4 regions of the Kitasatospora sp. NPDC034023 genome follow, and region 1 is predicted to be linked to each of the others. Evidence: predicted binding sites of a transcription regulator. Region 1 holds the regulator's gene; each other region holds the start of a gene.
The links. The regulator HrcA, encoded in region 1, represses chaperone genes, less so after heat shock. The targets are predictions, from matches to a motif close to TTNGCACTCNGNNNNNCNGAGTGCNAA.
Positions count from the first base shown of each region.

Region 2: groES (co-chaperone GroES) is a predicted target of HrcA. The motif match lies at 1,002-1,028, and genes of this name have one in related genera.
Region 3: groL (chaperonin GroEL) is a predicted target of HrcA. The motif match lies at 1,061-1,087, and genes of this name have one in related genera.
Region 4: ACZ52R_RS08055 (FmdB family zinc ribbon protein) is a predicted target of HrcA. The motif match lies at 1,012-1,038, and genes of this name have one in related genera.

Region 1 is NZ_JBVIRY010000002.1:407,633-409,828, reverse strand. Features, by position in the region: gene htpX (zinc metalloprotease HtpX) at 1-461, opposite strand, end outside; gene hrcA (heat-inducible transcriptional repressor HrcA) at 785-1,819, shown strand; gene dnaJ (molecular chaperone DnaJ) at 1,897-2,196, shown strand, end outside.
Region 2 is NZ_JBVIRY010000021.1:145,658-147,853, reverse strand. Features, by position in the region: gene ACZ52R_RS26425 (THUMP-like domain-containing protein) at 1-587, opposite strand, end outside; gene ACZ52R_RS26420 (hypothetical protein) at 605-919, opposite strand; gene groES (co-chaperone GroES) at 1,169-1,474, shown strand; gene groL (chaperonin GroEL) at 1,589-2,196, shown strand, end outside.
Region 3 is NZ_JBVIRY010000004.1:403,088-405,283, reverse strand. Features, by position in the region: gene ACZ52R_RS08960 (MoaD/ThiS family protein) at 1-176, shown strand, start outside; gene ACZ52R_RS08955 (cold-shock protein) at 717-920, shown strand; gene groL (chaperonin GroEL) at 1,244-2,196, shown strand, end outside.
Region 4 is NZ_JBVIRY010000004.1:216,838-219,033, forward strand. Features, by position in the region: gene ACZ52R_RS08050 (MFS transporter) at 1-911, shown strand, start outside; gene ACZ52R_RS08055 (FmdB family zinc ribbon protein) at 1,050-1,346, shown strand; gene ACZ52R_RS08060 (hypothetical protein) at 1,672-1,944, shown strand; gene mscL (large conductance mechanosensitive channel protein MscL) at 1,975-2,196, shown strand, end outside.

The DNA of each region.
Region 1 (2,196 bases):
CGGTGGGCGACGTGGGACAGCTCGTGGGCGAGGACGCCTTCCAGTTCCTCGGGCTCCAGGCGTCGCAGCAGGCCGGTGGTGACGCAGACGACCGCGTTCTGCGAGTTGCGGCCGGTGGCGAAGGCGTTGGGCATGTCGTTGTCGGCGACCGCCACGCGGGGTTTGGGCATGTCGGCCAGGGCGCAGAGCCGGTCGATCGTGCCGTGCAGTTGGGGGAACTCCTCCGGGGACACCGGGCGGGCGCCCATGGCCCGTTCGGTGATCTTGTCGCTGAACCAGAACTGGGCCACGAACAGCCCGCCGGAGATCAGGACGATCAGCGGCCAGGCGCCGCGCAGCAGCGCGATCAGCAGGCCGGTGAAACCGACGTACAGCAGCCCGATCACGAACATCGTCGCGACCATGCGGCCGGTCAGGCCGCGGTCGGGTGCGAAACGGGTGTGCTGGCCCGAGCTCGACATCGCTTGCTCCTCCATTCGCCGTCGCCTTCGATGCTGCCACCCGGACGGCCTCGTGGCACCACTCGCGCGCCGGGAACCCGTGACGGGAACCCGTGAACGGTGGCCGCCCCGCGGGCCGTACCTGGAACTGCGGGAAGGATCACGCCGGTCCGGCCGTTCCTGCGGCAGGACCCGGGCCTTACACTGGCAGGTACGGTTCTGGCACTCGTGTGTTCAGAGTGCCAAGGTGCCGAGGCCGGACCTTCCGGGAACGGCCGGCAGCAGCACCCGGGGACACCCAGGGACACAGACGGACAACGAGCGAAGACGGAGGTGCGTGCCCCATGGCCGGTGAGGTCCGCCAGCTGGACGACCGCAAGCTCGCCGTGCTCCGCGCGATCGTGCAGGACTACGTGGGCACCGAGGAGCCCGTCGGGTCCAAGGCCCTGGTGGAGCGGCACAACCTCGGGGTCTCGCCGGCGACCGTCCGCAACGACATGGCGGCGCTGGAGGAGGAGGGGTACATCCACCAGCCGCACACCAGCGCCGGCCGCATCCCGACCGACAAGGGGTACCGCCTCTTCGTCGACAAGCTCGCCGAGGTCAAGCCGATGAGCGCCCCCGAGCGCCGGGCGATCCGGCACTTCCTGGACGGCGCGGTCGACCTGGACGACGTGGTCGCGCGCACCGTGCGGCTGCTCGCCCAGCTGACCCGGCAGGTCGCGGTGGTGCAGTACCCGTCGCTGACGCGGTCCACCGTGCGGCACATCGAGCTGGTGGCGCTGGCCCCGGCGAAGGTGATGCTGGTGCTGATCACCAACACCGGCCGGGTCGAGCAGCGGATGGTCGACTGCCCGGGCACGGTCGGCGAGACGGTCCTGGCGGACCTGCGGGCCGCGCTCAACACCAGAGCCGCCGGCCGCCGCCTCCCGGAGGTCCCGGGGCTGCTGGAGGAACTGCCGGCGATGTTCGAGCAGGCCGACCGGCCGACCGTCAGCACGGTCCTGGCGACCCTGTTCGAGACGCTCGCGGAACAGAACGAGGAGCGGATCATGCTGGCCGGCACGGCCAACCTGACCCGCTTCGGCCACGACTTCCCGCTCACCATCCAGCCGGTGCTGGAGGCCCTGGAGGAGCAGGTCATCCTGCTCCGCCTCCTGGGTGAGACCAACGACGCCGCGATGACGGTCCGGATCGGGCGGGAGAACGCCTACGAAGGGCTGATTTCCACCTCGGTCGTGTCGGTCGGTTACGGTTCGGGCGACGAGAGCGTGGCCAAACTGGGTGTGATCGGCCCGACCCGGATGGACTACCCGGGCACAATGGGGGCGGTGCGCGCGGTGGCGCGGTACGTGGGTCAGATCCTGGCCGAGTCGTAGCAAAGACCGCGCGTCCTGGAGATGACGCGCGGTAACCAGTCGCAGCACTACTACAGGCGGAACAAGCGGAGCATTTGGTGGCCACGGACTACTACGCGGTACTCGGCGTCCGACGGGATGCGGGGCAGGACGAGATCAAGAAGGCGTTCCGGCGCCTGGCACGCGAACTGCACCCGGACGTCAACCCGGACCCGAAGACGCAGGAGCGGTTCAAGGAGATCAACGCCGCCTACGAGGTGCTCTCCGATCCGCAGAAGCGCCAGGTCTACGACCTCGGCGGTGACCCGCTGTCGCCGGGCGGCGGTGGCGCGGGCGGTTTCGGCGCCGGCGCGGCGGGCTTCGGCTTCTCCGACATCATGGACGCCTTCTTCGGCGCC
Region 2 (2,196 bases), on a different contig from region 1:
CGGCCGGCCTCGACCGCCCAGGAGAGCGGCGGGGCGTACGCCTCCGGGTCGAACACCCGGCCGCGCGAGGTCCGCCGGGCGGGGTCGGTGAACACCGCGTCGTAGCCGGCCACGTCCACGTCGGCGACGTCCGCGCAGCGCACCTCGACCAGCTCGGCCAGGCCCAGCGCGGCGGCGTTCGCGGCGGTGGCGGCGCAGGCCGCCGGGTCCTTGTCGACGGCCAGCACCTCGATGCCCGCCCGGGCCAGCGCCAGCACGTCCCCGCCGATGCCGCAGCACAGGTCCGCCAGCCGCCGCACGCCCAGCTCGGCGAACCGCCGCGCCCGCCACTCGGCGACGCTGCGCCGGGTGGACTGCTCGACCCCGTTGGGCGTGAAGTACATCAGGTCGGCGTCCGCCCCGAACTTCGCCCGCGCCCGCTGCCGCAGCCGCGCCTGCCCGAAGGCCGCCGACACCAGCTCCGCCGGGTGCTCGCGCCGCAGCCGGGTGGCCAGCGCCAGCTCCTCCTCGGGGGTGAACTCGCGCAACTCGGCGAGCAGGGCCTGGCCCTCGGGCGTCAGCAGCGGCTGGAGGTTCTCGGTGTCCACGGGGCCATTCTCGCGGGTCACAGGCCGGGGTAGTCCGCCATCGCCCAGCCCGGCACAAGGAAGGGCGCCACGGCGGCGGCGGCCGGCAGGACCGCGTACCCGGCACGCCGGGTACGGAAGGCGACGGACAGGGGCACTCCGAGGCCGGCGGCCACGCCGATGAGCAGCCCGACGGGGACGATCACGTCCGCCGCGTCCGTGGCGGCGAAGCCGAGCCGGAGGGTCAGCCAGAACGCGACGAGCGGGATCACCGCGAGCACCGGCAGGAGAACCGCGGAGAGCAGGATGTCGTCGGTGCGGGACGGTCCTACGCGTACCGGGGTATCGGTCATGGCACGAGTGTGTCGAGCGGTCGGCCGGGCGCACATGAGTACGAGTACTCATCCGTCATTCCCGGACCTCACGGGCGCGTCGTTGGCACTCTGGTTGACTGAGTGCTAACACAGGCCTATGGTCGTCCTTGGCACTCCCCACCGGGGGAGTGCTAATGCGAGAACGTGTGTCTGACCCCCGCGACGGCAGACCCGCAGGCTCGCCCTACCCGTTAGAAAACCCCGTAATCTCCGAAGGGGAGCTCGGACGTGACCACCAGCAGCAAGGTTGCCATCAAGCCGCTCGAGGACCGCATTGTGGTCCAGCCGCTCGACGCCGAGACCACCACGGCCTCCGGCCTGGTTATCCCGGACACCGCCAAGGAGAAGCCCCAGGAGGGCGTCGTCCTGGCCGTCGGCCCGGGCCGCTTCGAGGACGGCCAGCGTCTGCCGCTCGACGTCGCCGTGGGTGACATCGTCCTGTACTCGAAGTACGGCGGCACCGAGGTGAAGTACCAGGGCGAGGAGTACCTGGTGCTCTCCGCTCGCGACGTTCTCGCCATCATCGAGAAGTAAGTCGTCCCCGACCCGCCCCGGATCCGTGTCCTTCGTGACAGTGGCCCGGGGCGTGGTTGTTGGTTCACGTAGTTCGGCGGCCGGGCCGGCCGCAGCCCCGAGGGAATAGGGAACATGGCGAAGATCCTGCAGTTCGACGAGGACGCCCGCCGCTCGCTGGAGCGCGGTGTCAACAAGCTGGCCGACACCGTCAAGGTGACCATCGGCCCCAAGGGCCGCAACGTCGTCATCGACAAGAAGTTCGGCGCCCCGACCATCACCAACGACGGTGTCACCATCGCCCGCGAGGTCGAGCTGGACGACCCGTACGAGAACCTTGGCGCGCAGCTCGTCAAGGAGGTCGCCACCAAGACCAACGACGTCGCGGGTGACGGCACCACCACCGCCACCGTGCTGGCCCAGGCCCTGGTCAACGAGGGTCTGCGCAACGTCGCCGCCGGTGCCGGCCCCGCCGCCCTGAAGAAGGGCATCGACAAGGCCGTCGCCGCCGTCTCCGAGCACCTGCTCTCCATCGCCCGCGAGATCGAGGGCAAGGACGACGTCGCCGCCGTCGCGTCCCTCTCCGCGCAGGACACCCAGGTCGGCGAGCTGATCGCCGAGGCGATCGACAAGGTCGGCAAGGACGGTGTCATCACCGTCGAGGAGTCGAACACCTTCGGCGTGGAGCTGGACTTCACCGAGGGCATGCAGTTCGACAAGGGCTACCTGTCGCCGTACTTCGT
Region 3 (2,196 bases), on a different contig from region 1:
TGGAGCAGAACCACGCGGGCATCTCCGCCCGCATCCTGGACGACGCCGGCAAGCTGCGCCGTTTCGTCAACGTCTACGTGAACGACGACGACGTGCGCTTCGCCGAGGGCCTGGCGACCGAGATCAAGGACGGCGCCAGCGTCTCGATCATCCCAGCGGTGGCCGGCGGCTGCTGAGCCGTGACGCCGGCTATTCGGCCGCCCGCCCGTACGGAATTCCGCTTTCCGTATGCGCGGGCGGCCGGTTGCATTCCGGCTGGAATATTTTCGAGTCGAGTCGGAGTAGAGTGTCGCTCGGCTGGGAACAGGGGTTCCCTTGCGGCCACCCGCGGTGTTCCGCCGGGGCGGCGTCCGGCCGGTGAGACCGGCTCGTGAAACATGTCAGGCGGATGTCAGAATTGCCGCGGGCATTTGGGTAATTCGTCCGCTATGTCCGGCGTTAAATGCCGAGATCTTCCCGATTCAGCCCGTGCTGTCCCTTGACGCTTCAGCGGAATTACCGGCGGCTGACCCTGTTGCAGAGGGCGTCGGTCCGGATACATTCAGCGGCGGTCGACGCAATCACCCGCTCACCGGAGGCCGTTGGGCGTCCCGTGCGGAGGGTTGCGGCGTGCACGGCTGCGCCCAGGGGGGGTTCCCCGGGCCGGCCTTCAAACCAATCCGGGCCCGCGACCTGCGGGCACGTGAAGGGCCAGCACAGCACTAGGGGAGTTCGGAATGGCTCAGGGCACCGTCAAGTGGTTCAACGCGGAGAAGGGCTACGGCTTCATCGCGGTCGACGGTGGTGCGGACGTCTTCGTCCACTACAGCGCGATCCAGATGGACGGCTACCGCACCCTCGAGGAGGGCCAGCGGGTCGAGTTCGAGATCTCTCAGGGACAGAAGGGCCCGCAGGCGGACATGGTCCGCGCCGCGGTCTGACCCCTTCCGACCCCAGGAGCTCGGCGCGGCCCTACGGCTGGTGACCACTCGCTTCTCGACGGGCCCGTGCGACACGCGTCGCACGGGCCCGTCGGCGTCCCCGGGCGTCCACGGCGGCGGCTCGCGGGTTGCCGATTGGGCTTGCACTCGACCACCGTGAGTGCTAATCATTGGCGTTAGCACTCACAGTGTGAGAGTGACAGCGGACCGGGTCGGTGAGGCCCCCGGGAGCGGTAGGGGAAAAGACCCCCGCACACCAGGGCCGTCCGTCGCGGGCACCCCTTGGTCCGAGCAGTCGACCGTGTCCCGGAGGACCACTTCTGATGGCCAAGATCATCGCCTTTGATGAGGAAGCTCGCCGCGGCCTTGAGCGTGGCATGAACCAGCTCGCCGACGCCGTGAAGGTCACGCTCGGCCCCAAGGGCCGCAACGTCGTGCTGGAGAAGAAGTGGGGCGCCCCCACGATCACCAACGACGGTGTCTCCATCGCCAAGGAGATCGAGCTCGAGGACCCGTACGAGAAGATCGGTGCGGAGCTCGTCAAGGAGGTCGCCAAGAAGACGGACGACGTCGCGGGTGACGGCACCACCACCGCCACCGTGCTCGCCCAGGCGCTCGTCCGCGAGGGTCTGCGCAACGTCGCCGCCGGCGCCAACCCGATGGCCCTGAAGCGCGGTATCGAGAAGGCCGTCGCCGCCGTCTCCGACCAGCTGCTGGCCCAGGCCAAGGACGTGGAGACCAAGGAGCAGATCGCCTCCACCGCCTCCATCTCGGCCGCCGACACCCAGATCGGCGAGCTCATCGCCGAGGCCATGGACAAGGTCGGCAAGGAAGGCGTCATCACCGTCGAGGAGAGCAACACCTTCGGTCTGGAGCTCGAGCTCACCGAGGGCATGCGCTTCGACAAGGGCTACATCTCCGCCTACTTCGCCACCGACCTGGAGCGCATGGAGGCGACGTTCGAGGACCCGTACATCCTCATCGCCAACTCCAAGATCGGCTCGGTCAAGGACCTGCTCCCGCTGCTGGAGAAGGTCATGCAGAGCGGCAAGCCGCTCGTCATCATCGCCGAGGACGTCGAGGGCGAGGCCCTGTCGACCCTGGTCGTGAACAAGATCCGCGGCACCTTCAAGTCCGTCGCCGTCAAGGCCCCGGGCTTCGGCGACCGCCGCAAGGCCATGCTCGGCGACATCGCCATCCTCACCGGTGGCACCGTGATCTCCGAGGAGGTCGGCCTCAAGCTGGAGAACGCCGGCATCGACCTGCTGGGCACCGC
Region 4 (2,196 bases), on a different contig from region 1:
GCCCCTCCGACGCCTCGGCGGCCCGGGTGAGCACCGCGTTCGCCTTCGAGTCCGTGACCGACGAGTTCACCTTCGTGATCGGCCCGATCCTGGCCTCCGGCATCGCCGCCCTCGCCAACCCGGCGGCCGCCCTGGTCGCCGAGGCCGCGCTGACCGTCGCCGGCGGCCTGGCCTTCGCCGCCCAGCGGCGCACCGCCCCCGCCCGGATCGTGCAGCAGCCCGGCACCAAGCGCGCCTCGGCACTCGCCTCCCCCGGCGTCCGGCTGCTCGCCGGGACCTTCCTCGGGGTCGGCGCGGTGTTCGGCGGCATGCAGGTCTCGGTCAACGCCTTCGCCGACTCCGTCGGACAGCACGCCGCGGGCGGCACCGTCTACGGGATCTTCGCGGGCGGCTCCATGCTGGCCGGCGTGCTGTACGGCGTGATCGCCTGGCGCCGGCCCGTCCAGCAGCGGATGCTGATCAGCTACGCGCTGCTGGTGCTGGGCTGCTCCACGCTGTGGGCGATGCCCAACCTGGTCGCTCTCACCGTGGCCGGGCTGGTCTGCGGTCTGGCCATCGCGCCGACCCTGATCAGCGGCTACACCCTGGTCGAGACGCTGGTCGCGGACGGCGCCAAGACGGAGGCCTTCACCTGGCTGACCGGTGCCATCGGGCTGGGCCTGGCGGTCGGCTCGATGGCGGCCGGGAAGCTGATCGACGGGCACGGGCCGTCCACCGGCTTCCTGGTGCCGTTGATCGGCGCCGGACTGGGGCTGGTCACGCTGTTCTCGCTGCGACACCTGCTGGTGGCGCCGAGCGCGGGGCGCGGCCGGATCGTCGCGACCTCCGGAGCGGCCTCCGCGTCGGCTTCCGAAGCGGCCTCCGGGGAGCGCGGGGGTGCTGCGCAGCTGGTGGGCACGGCCAAGGGCTGAGCGAGCGGTGGTCCGGCAGCCGAGACCAGGCCGAGGCCGGTCGCATCTCACACCGGAGTCGCTGGACTGATCCAGCGGAATGCCGCATCATTGACCATCGTTAGCACTCATAAGGCGAGAGTGCCAGGAGGAAGACAAGTGCCCACGTACCAGTACCAGTGCACCGAGTGCGGCAACGGCCTGGAGGCGGTGCAGAAGTTCACCGACGAGGCGCTGACCACGTGCCCCGACTGCCAGGGACGGCTTCGCAAGGTCTTCTCGGCCGTGGGTGTCGTGTTCAAGGGATCCGGCTTCTACCGGACCGACAGCCGCTCCTCCTCCAGCAGCTCGGTCGGCTCCGGGTCTTCGTCGACCTCGTCGACGTCGTCCACCCCGGCGCCCACTTCGAGCACGGGCTCCTCGGCGCCGTCCAGCCCGGCTCCGGCCGCGAGCTGATCCCCGGCCCCGGGACGGAACGACCCGGGCGCCCAGCAGTCCTCGGAAAGGCCCGTCGGCCCCGCATTCCTGCGGGGGCGGCGGGTCTTTTCGCGCTCTTCCCCGTCTCTCCGCGTCTTTCCGCGTCTTTCGCCGTCTTTTCACACCGCTTTCGTCACCGCGGAAGGGTCGGATCCACTCGCGCGAGTGTACGAACTTGTCCACAGGGGCGGGTTTGTCCACAGCCTGAGGGAAACCGCTTTCCGAGTCCGCCCCGACGGCGCATCGTGGGGGTCGTCAGCCGGTCCACCGGGGGTCGGCTGCCGGACCTTTCGGAGGTGCGTCGATGACGACCGTGAGCTTCTCCGTCCCGCTGCCCGCGCCCGCCGTGCCGCCCCGGCAGGAGGTGCCGAGCTTTCCGCCGATCCGGCGCGGGTGCGGCGGGTGGCACCGCTGGCGCAGCGCGGTGCGGCGGCGGGCCGGGGTGCCCGCGCTGGTGCTGCTCGCGGTGGCGGCCGCGCTCGCGCTCGGGCCCGCGCGGGCCGGTCTGCCGCCGCCCGGCGGGGGCGCGCTGGGCCGGACGGGTTGTCAATCCGGAGCTTCGGAAGATCACCCGTAACCCGGAAACGACTTCGTCGTTCGAGGCGGCATGAAGGGCTTCAAGGAATTCCTGCTGCGTGGAAATGTCGTCGAACTCGCCGTCGCCGTGGTCATCGGTGCCGCTTTCACCAATATCATCAACGCCTTCGTCAAAGGCGTGATCAATCCGATTGTCGGTGTGTTCGGAACGAAGGACCTGGGTTCCTACAGTTCCTGCCTCAAGGGGCCCTGCGAGGTGAGCGCGACCGGTGAGGTCACGTCCGGAATCCTC